Regions from separate parts of the Devosia sp. Leaf64 genome, predicted to be linked through region 1. Evidence: riboswitches for the same ligand, from Rfam matches in the RefSeq annotation. Region 1 holds a riboswitch; the other holds the start of a gene.
What was found. Region 1 has a riboswitch for cobalamin ahead of ASE94_RS06395 (TonB-dependent receptor). Riboswitches for the same ligand answer to the same signal wherever they lie in the genome.
Positions count from the first base shown of each region.

Region 2: linked by a shared signal. The riboswitch ahead of ASE94_RS13985 (DUF1852 domain-containing protein) and the one ahead of ASE94_RS06395 (TonB-dependent receptor) in region 1 are both predicted to bind cobalamin.

Region 1 is NZ_LMLO01000012.1:183,232-190,330, reverse strand. It holds partial or broken gene metH (methionine synthase) at 1-2,375, opposite strand, end outside; gene ASE94_RS06395 (TonB-dependent receptor) at 2,509-4,407, opposite strand; cobalamin riboswitch at 4,587-4,779, opposite strand; gene ASE94_RS06390 (ABC transporter substrate-binding protein) at 4,844-6,034, opposite strand; gene ASE94_RS06385 (ABC transporter ATP-binding protein) at 6,031-7,038, opposite strand; gene ASE94_RS06380 (iron ABC transporter permease) at 7,035-7,099, opposite strand, start outside.
Region 2 is NZ_LMLO01000021.1:219,809-226,907, forward strand. It holds gene ASE94_RS13970 (ABC transporter permease) at 1-584, shown strand, start outside; gene ASE94_RS13975 (ABC transporter permease) at 577-1,458, shown strand; gene ASE94_RS13980 (gamma-glutamyltransferase) at 1,489-3,165, shown strand; cobalamin riboswitch at 3,378-3,592, shown strand; gene ASE94_RS13985 (DUF1852 domain-containing protein) at 3,847-4,830, shown strand; gene ASE94_RS13990 (methionine synthase) at 4,855-5,883, shown strand; gene ASE94_RS13995 (flavin reductase) at 6,001-6,501, shown strand; gene ASE94_RS14000 (bile acid:sodium symporter family protein) at 6,611-7,099, shown strand, end outside.

The DNA.
Region 1 (7,099 bases):
AATCTTCTGCGGCGGCACCATGACGCCGAGGTCGACGATCTCGTAATTGTTGCAGGCGAGCACGACGCCGACGATGTTCTTGCCGATATCGTGGACGTCGCCCTTGACCGTCGCCATCAGAATCTTGCCGGCCGATTGCCGCTGATCGCCGCCGGTCAGGGCTTTTTCCTCTTCCATATAGGGGAGGAGCACCGCCACGGCCTGCTTCATCACGCGGGCCGATTTCACCACCTGCGGCAGGAACATTTTCCCCGCGCCAAAGAGGTCGCCGACGACGTTCATGCCGGCCATCAACGGGCCTTCGATCACATGCAGCGGGCGCTCGGCATTCTGGCGCGCTTCTTCGGTATCGGCCTCAATGAATTCGGTGATGCCATTGACGAGCGCATGCTCGATCCGCTTGTCGATAGGCCATTCGCGCCAGGCAAGGTCACGGACCTTTTCTTCACGCGCGCCGCCCTTGAAGCGATCGGCAATTTCAAGCATTCGCTCGGTCGCCGTACCGCCGGTTTTCGGCTTGCGGTTGAGGACGACATCCTCGCACGCTTCGCGCAGTTCCGGGTCGATCTGGTCATAGACGGCAAGCTGCCCGGCATTGACGATGCCCATGTCCATGCCCGCCTTGATGGCGTGGTAAAGGAACACGGCATGCATCGCTTCGCGCACCGGCTCATTGCCGCGGAAGCTGAATGAGAGATTGGAAACGCCGCCCGAAATATGGGCATAGGGCAGGTTCTGGCGGATCCAGGCCGTCGCCTCGATGAAGTCGACGCCGTAATTGTCGTGCTCTTCGATGCCGGTGGCAACGGCGAAAACATTGGGGTCGAAGATGATGTCTTCGGGCGGAAAGCCCATTTCTTCGACTAGGATTTTATAGGCACGCGCGCAAATGTCGATCTTGCGCTGATAGGTATCGGCTTGGCCCTGTTCGTCAAAGGCCATGACGACGACGGCGGCACCATAGGCCATGCAGAGACCAGCATAGTGCCGGAACTGCTCTTCGCCTTCCTTGAGCGAGATGGAATTGACGATCGGCTTGCCCTGCACGCATTGGAGGCCCGCCTCGATCACCTCCCATTTGGAAGAGTCGATCATCACCGGAACGCGGGCGATTTCCGGCTCCGAAGCGATGAGGTTGAGGAACTCGACCATGGCGGCCTTGGAGTCGATCAGCCCCTCGTCCATGTTGATGTCGATGACCTGCGCGCCATTCTCGACCTGATCGCGCGCCACAGCGAGCGCCGCCGTATAATCCCGCGCCGTGATCAGCTTGCGAAAGCGCGCACTGCCCGTGACATTGGTCCGCTCGCCGATATTGACGAAGGGAATATCGGGCGTGAGGACGAAAGGCTCGAGGCCGGAAAGGCGGAGATAGCGGCTCAATGGACGACCCTCGGCGCAACGCCTGCAACGGCATCAGCGATGGCGCGGATATGGTCCGGCGTCGTACCACAGCAGCCGCCCACCACATTGACAATGCCTTCGCGCGCGAACTCGCCCACCTGTTTGGCGGTGTCCTCTGGGCCTTCATCATATTGGCCGAAGGCGTTAGGCAGGCCGGCATTGGGGTAGGCGCAGGTAAAGGTGTCGGCGACGCCCGAAATTTCGGTCATGTGCGGGCGCATTGCCTCGGCTCCTAGCGCACAGTTTAGCCCGATGGTGAAGGGGCGCGAATGTTTGACCGAATGCCAGAAGGCAGTCGGCGTCTGCCCGGTCAGCGTCCGCCCCGAGGCATCGGTAATCGTACCCGAGATCATCATCGGCAGCGCCACGCCGGTCGCTTCGAAAGCTTCCATGCAGGCAAAGATCGCCGCCTTGGCATTGAGTGTATCGAAGATCGTTTCGATCAGGATGACGTCTGCGCCGCCCGCGATGAGGCCGTTGACCTGCTGCGAATAGGCCTTGCGCAGGTCTTCGAACGTCACCGCGCGAAAGCCGGGATTGTTTACATCGGGGCTGATTGATGCCGTGCGGTTGGTTGGTCCAACGGCGCCGGCCACAAAGCGCGGCTTGCCGTCGATAGCGGTCGCGCGATCAAGCGCGCGGCGCACGACACGCGCACCCTCGACATTGAGATCATGCACCGCCGATTCCATGCCGTAATCGGCCTGGGCAATCGTGGTCGCCGAAAAAGTATTGGTCTCGACGATATCGGCACCAGCCATGGCGTATTTGAAGTGGATCTCTTCGATCGCTTCGGGCTGGGTGAGGATCAGAAGGTCGTTATTGCCCTTCTGCGGATGATCGGAATGATGCCGGCATGCGTGACCAGACCCGTGGCCGACGAAGTCATCCTCGGAAAGCCCCAATCCCTGGATTTGCGTGCCCATGGCGCCATCCAGAACAAGGATGCGCTCACGCGCCAATTTTTCCAGGAGCTTACGGCTGGGGGATGGGTTTGCCGGCATGATGACCTCGTCTTTCCTGGCCTTTTACCGAGGGTTTTTCGGAAAAGAAAGCCAAGCCAGATGTGGTGCTCATGCCGGCAGATGTGAAGGCGCAGTCGCCTTAGAAGCTCGCCTTGGCTCCTGCATAGAAAGTCCGGCCCTGCGTGTTGTAGCCCAGAACCTCCTGGTACTTGGTGTCAAAGAGGTTCTGCACGCGGCCATAGACCTCTACCTGATCGCTGATCTTATAATTCAGGCCGGCATTGACGACGGTGTAGGCCGGAAGCGTCACGTTGACAGCTGGGAATTGCGAAAAGTCGGTATCGAGGTTTGGCCCGTTCAAAACCGCCTCGCTATGCAGCGTCAACGGAATTTCCGGCAGCGTATAGGCGATGTCGATCGCGCCGGAATGCTCGGGACGACGGATCTCTCGTGCACCATTCGGCTGGCGAGCGTCGAGATAGGTGTAGGTCACCCCAGCCGTCAGTCCCTCAACGATATTGACGCGCGCCGATAGCTCGACGCCTTGGCGGGTGCTGGTGCCGAGCAGATTGACGACCGTGCTGGGTGCAAAACCCTGCGTCTGGATCTGGTTTTCGAGCGTCTGGCTGAAATAGGTCGCATCGAGAACGACCACGCCGTCAAGCAGGCTCTGTTCGATCCCAACATCCCAGCCAAAGCTCGATTCCGCCACCAGACCGGGATTGGGAATGAACAGGGCAGGATTGAAGCCGAACTGTTCGTAGAAGGTCGGATTGGTCGAACCGGTCCCGAGCGAAGCGTGGAGGCGCGTTCCGGTATCCGGAACCTGCCATGCGCCGCTGAGGCTATAGGTGGTGACGTCGGCAAAGCCTTCGTTGAAATCGTGGCGCAGGGCTGCAGTCAGGAAAACCTGATCGAAATATGTGCCGCGATATTCCCCGACGAGCGAATTGGTAACGCGCTTCTGCACATCGAGCTTGGTCGGCACGAGTTGCTGGAAGGTTTCGTAGACGATGTCATAGCCGAGCGTAACGGTATGCGTGCTGTCGAGGAAATCGGGCGTGTCGAAGTTGCGGCCGACTTGATAGGACGCCTTGTAGCGATCGTTGGTATTGAGCGACGCACCAAACTGATCGTTGGCGCCGCGCTCGATCGTCCCGGCGCTCACGCGGGCATTTTGAAACCAAAGGCCATCTTCGCTCACCCAGCCAAGACCAAGAGCGCCCGAAAGCTCCTTGATGGTGGCGGTGTCCGGGGTGTCCTGAACGATCCCGGAAAAATCCTGGCCATCAGCGTCCGCATCGATGCGCGCATAACGGATGCTGCCATCAAGGGTAAGCTGCGGCGTGATATCGGCGGCAAATCGACCATTGGCATCGATGTGATTGGCTCCGTCGAGCTCGGTACCAAACGAGGAGACATTGAAGCCGTCGGTGTGCCGCAGAGTCAGCGAACCCGAAATGTCGAAGTTTTCCTGGCCATAGGCCAGCGCCCCGCTCGTCATCTTCGTGCCGTCTGTGCCCGTTTCACCCGCCAGAGTGCCGTGCAAACCGTCCTCGGATACCGATTTGGTCACGATATTGATAACGCCTGCCATGGCATTGGCGCCCCAGAAGGCGCTTTGCGGACCGCGCAGAATTTCGATGCGTTCGACATTGGTCATCGCCAAACGCGCAAAGTCGAATTCACCGTCCGAGTTTTCGCTGACCGGCACGCCATCGATCAGCACGAGTACATGATTGGCTTCGGCGCCACGGACACGGATCTGCGTCTTGTTGCCGAATGAGCCCGTGCGCGACACCGCAAACCCCGGCACCTGACGCAGCACGTCCGCGATATAGGGCGTGCCGCTCAATGCGATCTGATCACCATCGATCACGGTATAAGACCGGCCGATTTCATTTTCTTCAAACGGCGTCAGTCCACCGGCATTGATGACGAGTTTGGGGAGGATCGTTTCCTGAGCTGCAACGGGAAGGGCTATCGCCAAAGTGGCAGTCAGCAGGGCGATGGACGAGGTGAGCGTCTTGAAGCGCATAGGGCGTGGCTTTCGAGGTGGCGCGACGGCTCAGGCGGAAGCGTCAATGCTTCCCGCGCGGCGGCGCACAAAGATTAAAACGAGGTGGGGCGTGCGGCCGGATTAGCGGCGCGACGGCATCGGGGGACGATCGCTCATCGTCTGTCTTGTCCTCCGCCCGATCCGCCCGATCAGCCTGAAATGGATTCCACTTCCATGGCAGGTCTCCTGGCTCGCGGATCAAGCCGACGTTTCGCCTTCCCAGCCCAAAAGCCAGTGGACACTGAAACGTCGTCTCCGCTTACAGTTGCGGGGGCAGCGTCGGACTGGGGATCGCTCCTTGACCGGCTTCCCTATTATCCCCTTGCGAGGACCATGGACGGGCCGAAAATGAACAAAGCCTTAATTCAAGTCAACGACGTAAGGCCGTTCGCGAGGGGCTATCCACAGTGTCGCCTTAGTCGATCGTAATCGCGCGATTGAACACGCGCTTGTAGCCCGGCAGTTTTTCTGGATAGAGGATCGATATCAGATCCAGCAGCACCAGATCGGGGCGCATGGTGCCCAGTTCATAAAACTGCACGCCGCCGTTCGGCCCCTTCAGTGCATCGGGTATCCATACCTCTCCTGCCTGGGCCGCCGGCAGGGCGGCGAGGCGGGGATTTTCTGCTGCGATATCGGTAAGGTTGCGATAGGTCATTGCCGCCTGGATCCAGACCTTTGCCTCCCGCGCTCGGGTCACCAGCTGTTCGAGGTCATGGATTTCGAAGCTACCGGTGCTGGTATTGTCAGCAAAGACATAGCGTCCGCCTGCATCGGCAATGAGCTGCGCGATGAACGATTTGCCGCCCGCCGCAAAGAACACGCCACCAAACGCCTGACCGCTGAGGACAAACGGCTTGTCGTCTTCAGCAACCCCTGAGACCAATGCCTCAGCCGCAGCATATCGCTTTGCGACCGCTGCAAAGCTCTCGTCGGCCTTGGCCTCGGCATTGAAAAAAAGCCCCATGAACTTGACCCATTCGGCCCGGCCGAGCGGCGATGTCTCCTGCCAATCGGCAAAGTTGACGACGGCAATGCCTGCAGCGGCGAGCCGCTGGATTTCGGCCTCGCCACTCCCGCCTGCCATGAACACGTCGGGCCGCGCCGCCACCACGGCCTCGATATCGACGACACCTGAGGTTTCGTATTCGACCACCCCAGCCGTTTCCATGTGCGCGATGACTTCCGGCGTCGCGATGAAATCTCGCCGGGCTACTCCGGTCAGCGCCTTCAATCCGCCGACGGTGACAAGCGCAGGAGCCTGTGCCGTGCTGCCTGAAAACAGCGACTGAACCGGCACGCTAATCCGCGGCACATTGGCCATGTCCGGTCCGAGGTCCGGGCTTGGCGTGCCGCATTGCACCAGCACATAGTGCTCGGGTTGACCGCCCGGATAGGGTCGGTCGACGGTGACGATTTTATAATTCCCAAAATACGCGACGGAGAAATTGTCCGAGAATTCGATGCTCGATTTGGCTGCGAAATAGTCCTGCCCCGCCTCGTAAGCGGTCGCACAACCCTTCGTGTCGAGCGAGGGTGCTGCAATCGACGGCGACACGCTGAAAAGGGCGAGGAGAATGCCGACGAAACCTCGATTACAAATCACTGGACGCTTTCTCCAGTTCTCCGCGCAAAGCGGGCGAGCTCTGCAAAGCTTTGCCCCTCCGCCTGCGTGCCGTTTCCTTGTGCCGTCCATCCTTGTTCTCCGACGGTCACGATCAACTTGGCCATGGGCGCATCTGAGGGCGCAAATCCCTCCCGTTCGAGAACTGAACGCGCAAAATCTACTCGGCCTGCAAAACCGGAAACGAAGGCGCGACCGCGAGGATGCGTTCTGATCCTGAAGCTTCGATCGGTTACCGAAAAGGTAACGTTTGGCCCCGAAAACACCGCCGCAAAGGTGTCATCGGCAAGCAGGTCTTCCGGCGCACCGATGTGGAGGTGGCGCTTGCCATCGATCAGCCAGATCGTGTCGGCGGTGCGCAGCGACAGGTCGAGATCATGGCTTGAGAGAATGACCGCAATATCCTGATCTCGCGCCAAATGGCGGAGCATGGCGACCATCTCGACGCGCCCCGATACGTCAAGAAATGCCGATGGTTCATCGAGCAACAGAACGGATGGCTTTTGTGCGAGAGCCCGCGCGATCATGAAGCGCTGGCGTTCGCCGTCCGACAATTCGTTGATATCGCGATGTGCCAGATGCGCTGCGCCGACGGAGACAATAGCCTCCCGTACAATCTCTCGATCCGCATCGCTCAGCTGTCCTGCCCAGTTTACATGCGGGTATCGGCCAAGCTCGACCAGTCGAAAAGCCGGCATGGCCCCGATGGTGATGCGCTCTGTCAGCACGACCCCAACGTGCCGGGCCAGCTCGGCAGGTGACATTCGGGCGGTATCACTGCCCGCGATTGCAACGGTTCCGGAGAGCGGTGGCATGGCCCGCGCAAGAGTCCGCATCAATGTCGATTTGCCCACACCGTTGGGGCCCAAGAGGCAAACCATCTCGCCAGGTTGGACGGTCAGGTTGAGCCCGTTCAGAACGGTGCGCTTGTCGCGCCGACGGTCATAGCCGACCGCGAGATCCCTTGCCTCAAGCAGCGCCGTCATCCGACAAAGCCCCCGTTTCGGGCGCGGAGGATCACGAGAACGACGACCGGAGCGCCGATCA
Region 2 (7,099 bases), on a different contig from region 1:
CGCGTCGTGGCTCGAAGCTCGATAGCAGCCTGACGCTGGCCTCGTTCGCGGGTATCTCGATCCCCGTCTTTTGGCTGGCCTTGCTGCTGCAATTGCTGTTTTCCGTGCAACTGGGTTGGCTGCCATCGGCTGGCTATAAATCCATCGGCGGCGGCGATTTTCTCGATCGTCTGCGCCATATCGTCATGCCTGCCGCAGTATTGTCGCTCGCCACTGTCGCCAGTTGGAGCCGATTTATCCGGTCCGGCATGATCGACGTGCTCAATCAGGACTATATCCGTACCGCTTATGCCAAGGGTCGCTCGGAGCGGGGGGTGGTTATTCTCCACGCCCTGCGTAACGCCATGATCCCGGCAGTCACCGTCATCGCGGTGGATTTTGCCACCGTGATTTCCGGTGCTGTCATCACTGAAACCGTCTTTGCCTGGCCCGGTATTGGACGTCTTTTCATGGAAAGCATGGATGGCCGCGACTATCCGATGCTCATGGGCCTGATGATGATGGGCTCGCTCGGCATCATCATCGCCAACATCATCGCCGATCTCGCCTATGCATCGCTCGACCCAAGGATCCGCTATGGTTGACACTGCCATTCCGCTGGCCAAGGTCCAGCCGCCGCAAAGCTATGGCCGTCGCGTCATCAAGCGCTTCTTCAAGCACAAGCCGGCAGTAGCTGGTCTGACGTTCTTGTTGCTTCTCGCCGTCGCGATCATCATCGGACCCTATTTTTCGCCCTATTCCTTCGATGGGCAGGATTTCATGCTGATTGGTTCACCCGGACCGATTTCAGCGCAGCATTGGCTGGGGACTGACGAACTTGGTCGCGATTCCCTGACGCGGCTGATCTATGGCGGTCGCGTATCGCTCGCTGTCGGTCTTGCGGGCGCAATCATTGCGACGATAGCCGGGACTTTGGTGGGCGCGCTCTCAGGTTTTTACCGTGGCTGGACCGACGCGCTCTTGATGCGGCTGACCGACGTGATGTTGTCGATCCCGACTTTGCCGCTTGTGCTGCTGCTGTCCGGGCTCTTTCGTCCCAGTCCGCCTCTCCTTGTCGCCATCGTCGGCATGCTGATCTGGATGGGTACGGCGCGTTTGGTGCGGAGCCAGTTTCTGGCGCTTCGTGAGCGCGAATTCGTCGAGGCGGCCCGCGCCTTGGGGGCAGGGGGCGCGCGCCTCATGTTCCGCCATATCCTGCCCAATGCCATCGGCCCTATCACCGTATCGGCCACCCTGGCCGTAGGCAGCGCCATCATGCTGGAATCGGCGCTGAGCTTTTTGGGCTTCGGTATCCAGCCGCCGGTGCCGACCTGGGGGAACCTGCTCAACAGCGCCAGTTCCTATCTCAGCGTCGCGCCTTGGCTAGCCATTCCCCCGGGGCTGTTGATCCTTTGCACGGTGCTGGCCGTGAATTTCCTTGGCGATGGTCTCCGCGACGCCATGGAGCCGAAGGAATAATCTCTATCTCGAAGAAAACGGTGACATCAGTTGGATCAAGCACGCCTGATTGACCTGCAAAGCCGCTATATAGTCGACCAAGGCCCCAAGCCTCTGGCGCGCGGCAAGGCAGTGGCGAGCACCGGCAATCCGATCGTCACCGAAACCGTGATGAAAGTCCTGGCCGGTGGTGGCAATGCTGCAGACGCCGCCATCGCCGGAGCCTTGGTGCAAGCGGCAGTTGAACCCCACCTGACGAGCCATGCGGGCATGGTCTCGTTTCTCTATTGGGACGCCAAGACCAAGCGCGCCTATCAGTTGAATTCACTCGGCACCTTGCCGCACGATCTGGCACCATTCCGGCCGATCAACGGCGTCGGCGGTTGGGCGCGGGAGGGCGCGCCGGGACCGCAAGCAGCCATTCCTGGTTTTATGCCCGGACTTGGCGCCATGCACGATCGCTTTGGCACGCGACCATGGTCTGAATTGTGCCAGGATGCCATTCGCTGGGCGGAGGAAGGGCATCCTGTCTCCTCTTTCGAATATGGCGTCAACGTCTTCGCTGCTCCCTTTTCGACCTATTTCGAAGAAGGCCGCGCCGTCTTCATGCCCGATGGCTATCTGCCACCCGTCGGCAGCATCACGCGCAATCCCTCTTTGGCCAAGACACTGCGGGATTTGGCGGAAGAGGGCCCAACCTACTTTACGGAAGGCCAATGGGCGCGTGATTTCGTGGCGGTCGGCAACGCCCTCGGCTGGCCGGCGCGGCTCGACCATATGACCGCCAACCCGCCGCGCTGGCAGGAGCCATTGAGTTTTAGTCATCGCGGCAATGAGATTGTCAGTCTGGCCCCGCCCGAACGTCAGGCGGTGTTCTGCTCGCTGGTGCTGGGCGTGCTCGAGGAAGCGGGCATTGCCCAGATGGAGCCATTTGGCGCCGACTATCTCTTCTATATGAGCCACGCGCTCCGTCTGGCCGAACAGGCCTGCGGCTTCCTCCACGACCCTCAATATTTCGGCGAGGGTGCCACCGCCATCATGGACCCGGCCTATCACCGCTCCCTGGCCCAACTGATCAAGGCCAGCCGGCCCAAGGTCGATCTGACCGACCATGTCCGGCTGACCACCGGCGCCGCCGCCTTTGCCGCGTCCGGTTGGAACAGCGCCAAGTCCAAGGCGCCGGTCGGCAGCTGTGAAATTTCGATCGTCGATGCTGAAGGCAATTGGCTGCAGATGATGAACACGGTGCAGTCGGGTGGCATCCCCGGCATGGCTGTCGGCGGCGTTGCCATGATGGGATCGCACGAGCAGACGTCGATGAACGCGCACTTCTCTAATTGGCGGACACCGGGCGCCCGCATGCGCAACATCTTGGGCAATACCTTCGTCATGAAGGATGGCGCGCCTTGGCTGGCGCTTGGCACGCCGGGCAATGTCTATGCGACAGTGGCACAAATGCTCGTCAATATTCTCGACTTCGGCATGACGCCCGATGCGGCGTCTGATGCCCCGCGCATGCTGCCGCTCGAGGATAATTATGCGCTCACGATCGAAAGTCGATTGGCACCGGAAGCCGTCCTTGGCGTCACGGCCCTCGGCCTCCATCTCACTCCCATGCCGGCATGGGACTGGAATATGGGCTCCTTCCAGATGTGCTGGCGCAGCGATGCCGGTCTCATGGCATCGGCCGATTTCAGGCGCACCGGCACCGCGGCGTCTTTGATCTAGCGGAAGACTAGCCTTGGTCGCGCACCGAGCGGCGCGACCGTCGCTGTTAACTTCACAACCAAAATCTCTTTAGCGCGATAGCTTTAGCTCCAGACGCGAGCAAGGGGCTCGCATCATGCTGCTCCACGCTCTGCAAACCTGAAACCACTCACCTGATGAATTAAAGATATAAAGATATCTTTATACGATATTGACTCGTGATGGCTTCTGCCGGAAAGTGCAGAGGCCAAGGTTCTCCGGTCGCCGCTTGCGATGTGCCGGAGCTAAGAGGGAAGCCGGTGCCCCGAAAGGTCGGGAATGCCGGCGCTGCCCCCGCAACTGTAAGCGGCGAGCCGAAGTCCAACATGTCACTGGGGTCAGACCTGGGAAGACGGATAACGGCGATGACCCGCGAGCCAGGAGACCTGCCTCGGCGAAATAACGTCCACGGGCGGGGTGTCCTGGTGTGCCGTAGTGATGGTCGCGAGCGCGGCCCGCTTCGCTATGTGCTTGCCTTGGCCTTGCCCCCAACAGAATGGGGCTTGTCATGTCTCAAATGCAAAATCCGCCGGCATGTTTGGCGTGCCACCCACGAATGCCAGGTCTGCTCGACGTCCCGATGATGCGCGCTGGCGATGCGTCATGCGCCACTTTCAACCCTGCTGACTGACATCAAGACCGATAAGAGACGGCGACCGCTCCATGACCAAAGACCTGACTTTCGCAATCAAGACCGTTGCTTTCAACGAGGACTATCAGCCCGCTGAAAACACGCGCGTCACCACCAACTTCGCCAATCTCGCTCGCGGCGAGCGCCGGCAGGAAAATCTGCGCAATGCGCTGAGGATGATCGACAATCGCTTCAACGCCTTGGCGCGCTGGGATAACCCCAAAGCCGACCGCTACGCCGTCGACCTCGACATCGTCACTGTCGAGTTGACGATCGGTGCCGATGGAAAGAGCGCCTCGTTCCCCCTCATCGAAATCCTCAAGTCCACCATTCTGGACAAGAGGACGAATGAGCGCCTCGACGGAATCGTCGGCAATAATTTCTCGTCCTATGTTCGCGACTACGATTTCAGCGTCGTGTTGCCCGAGCACAATAAGGGGCAAGCCAAATTCAACATTCCGGAGAGCTTTGGCGATCTGCATGGCAAGCTGTTCAAGGCATTTCTGAACTCGGACACCTACCGCGCAAATTTCGGCAAGCCGCCGGTCATCTGCATCAGTGCCTCAAGCAGCAAAGTCTATCACCGCACCGAAAATCAGCACCCGGTTATGGGCGTCGAGTACTGCCAGGACGAATTCTCGTCGACTGATCAGTACTTCGCCAAAATGGGGCTCAAGGTTCGCTACTTCATGCCGCCCGATAGCGTGGCGCCGCTCGCGTTCTACCATGTGGGCGATCTCTTGGGTGACTACACCAATCTGGAATTGATCAGCACCATCAGCACGATGGAGACGTTCCAGAAAATCTACCGGCCCGAGATCTATAACGCCAATTCGGCCGCCGGAGCTCTCTATCAGCCCGACCTGAAGCATCAGGACTATTCCGTGACGCGGGTGGTCTATGACCGCGACGAACGCAGCCGGCTTGCCGTCGAGCAGGGCAAGTTCGCCGAAGAGCATTTCATCAAGCCCTATAAAAGCGTGCTCGACCAATGGTCCGCCAGCTACGTGTCCTGAACAGTAAAAAGAAGATCGAGCATCATGAACAAACTCCTCCCCACCTCGACGGCTGGTAGCCTTCCCAAACCCTCCTGGCTGGCCCAGCCTGAAAAGCTCTGGTCGCCCTGGAAACTGGAAGGCGAAGAACTCATCGAGGGTAAGCAGGACGCGCTGCGCCTATCCCTCGCCGATCAACAACAGGCAGGCATCGATATCGTCAGCGACGGCGAACAAACGCGCCAGCATTTCGTCACGACATTCATCGAGCATCTCGATGGCGTCGATTTCGAAAAGCGCGAAACCGTGCGCATTCGCGATCGCTATGATGCGAGCGTGCCCACCGTCGTGGGCGCCGTTTCGCGGCAGAAGCCGGTTTTCGTCGAAGACGCCAAGTTTCTGCGTCGCCAGACTACGCAGCCGATCAAATGGGCCCTGCCGGGGCCAATGACTATGATCGATACGCTCTACGATGCGCATTACAAAAGCCGCGAAAAGCTCGCGTGGGAGTTCGCCAAAATCCTCAACGAGGAAGCCAGGGAGCTTGAAGCTGCGGGCGTCGATATCATCCAGTTCGACGAGCCGGCCTTCAACGTCTTCTTTGCCGAGGTAAACGAATGGGGCGTAGCAACGCTTGAGCGCGCGATCGAGGGCCTCAAGTGCGAGACCGCCGTCCATATTTGTTATGGCTATGGCATCAAGGCCAACACGGATTGGAAGAAAACGCTCGGCGACGAATGGCGGCAATATGAAAAGACGCTGCCAACGCTGCAGAAATCGAGCATCGATCTGATTTCGCTCGAGTGCCATAATTCCCATGTTCCCATGGACCTGATCGAACTTATTCGCGGCAAGAAGGTCATGGTTGGGGCGATCGACGTCGCATCCAACACCATCGAAACTCCGGAAGAAGTCGCCGCGACCCTGCGGAAGGCCTTGCAGTTCGTTGACGCTGACAAGCTCTATCCCAGCACCAATTGCGGCATGGCGCCCCTTTCCCGAAAGATCGCTAAAGAAAAATTGCAGGCCCTGAGTGCCGGTGCTGCAATCGTCCGTCAGGAGCTATCGGCTTAAGCGCCGACCTGTCGTCACCCCGTGTGGCCGGCTGGGTTCGCCACCGCTAAATCGATCAAAAGGAGCGACAAACGCCGCTCCGGTTCTTCCGCCCTAAAATATGCTTGAGAGGCCGATATGGACGTCTTGGACCATCGCCCCAACTCTGTGGACAAAGCCACCTATCGCAACGGCATGTCGCGCCTCGGTACGTCCGTCAATGTCGTCACAACGACGTTGGCTGAGAAACGTTACGGCTTTACAGCCTCGGCCGTTTGCAGCGTCAGCGATACACCCCCGACACTGCTCGTTTGCATCAACCGTACCAGCTCATGTTTTCATGCCTTCGAGAATGCCCGCCACTTCTGCGTCAACACGTTGAGGCCGGGCCAGGAAGACCTCTCGGAACTTTTTGGAGGCAGAATGCCGGGCTTGGAGCGCTTTGCCCTTGGCGAATGGCACGAGGGTTTTGCCGGAGTCCCCGTGCTCGCCACCGCATCAGTGAGCTTTGACTGCGAACTCACCAGTTTTGTCGACGAAGCAACCCACCGCGTTCTCTTCGGACGTGTCGTCAGCGTTCGTGAGAATGACGAGAAAGCGACGCTCATGTACTGCATGCGGCGCTACATCAGCGGCTAGGCTGCTTGAAGCGCGCTAAGGTTGCCCGTGACTAAAACTGCCCGAGCGCTGTGGATCATTGCGCCGATCCATTATACCAAACCCCATCTCCTCGATCTGGCACGTCCCAATGTCCCTTGCTAACCGCCTGAAACGCTTCGGCCTCGATTATTATCTCTTCCTTCTGATCGGGACTGTAGCGCTCGCGACCATTTTTCCCGCGTCGGGCGTCGGGGCAGATATCGTCGATCAGATCGCCTATTTCGCCGTCGCGCTCCTGTTTTTTCTCTATGGCGCCAAGCTCAACACCAGCGCCATCGTGGCGGGCATCGCCAACTGGCGCCTGCAAGGCCTAGTCTTCGGCTTCACCTATGTGCTGTTTCCGCTTTGCGGATTGGCCTTGGCGGCTGTCCTGTCGCCATGGATCGAGGAAGAGCTGGCAATCGGCATCATCTATCTTTCCATCCTGCCGTCGACGGTACAGTCGTCGATCGCGTTCACGTCGATCGCACGCGGCAACGTCCCTGCGGCTGTTTGCGCGGCATCGATGTCGAATGTGCTCGGCGTGTTCCTCACCCCAGCGCTCGTGGCTGTGCTGCTGCATTCTTCGGGCGATGGC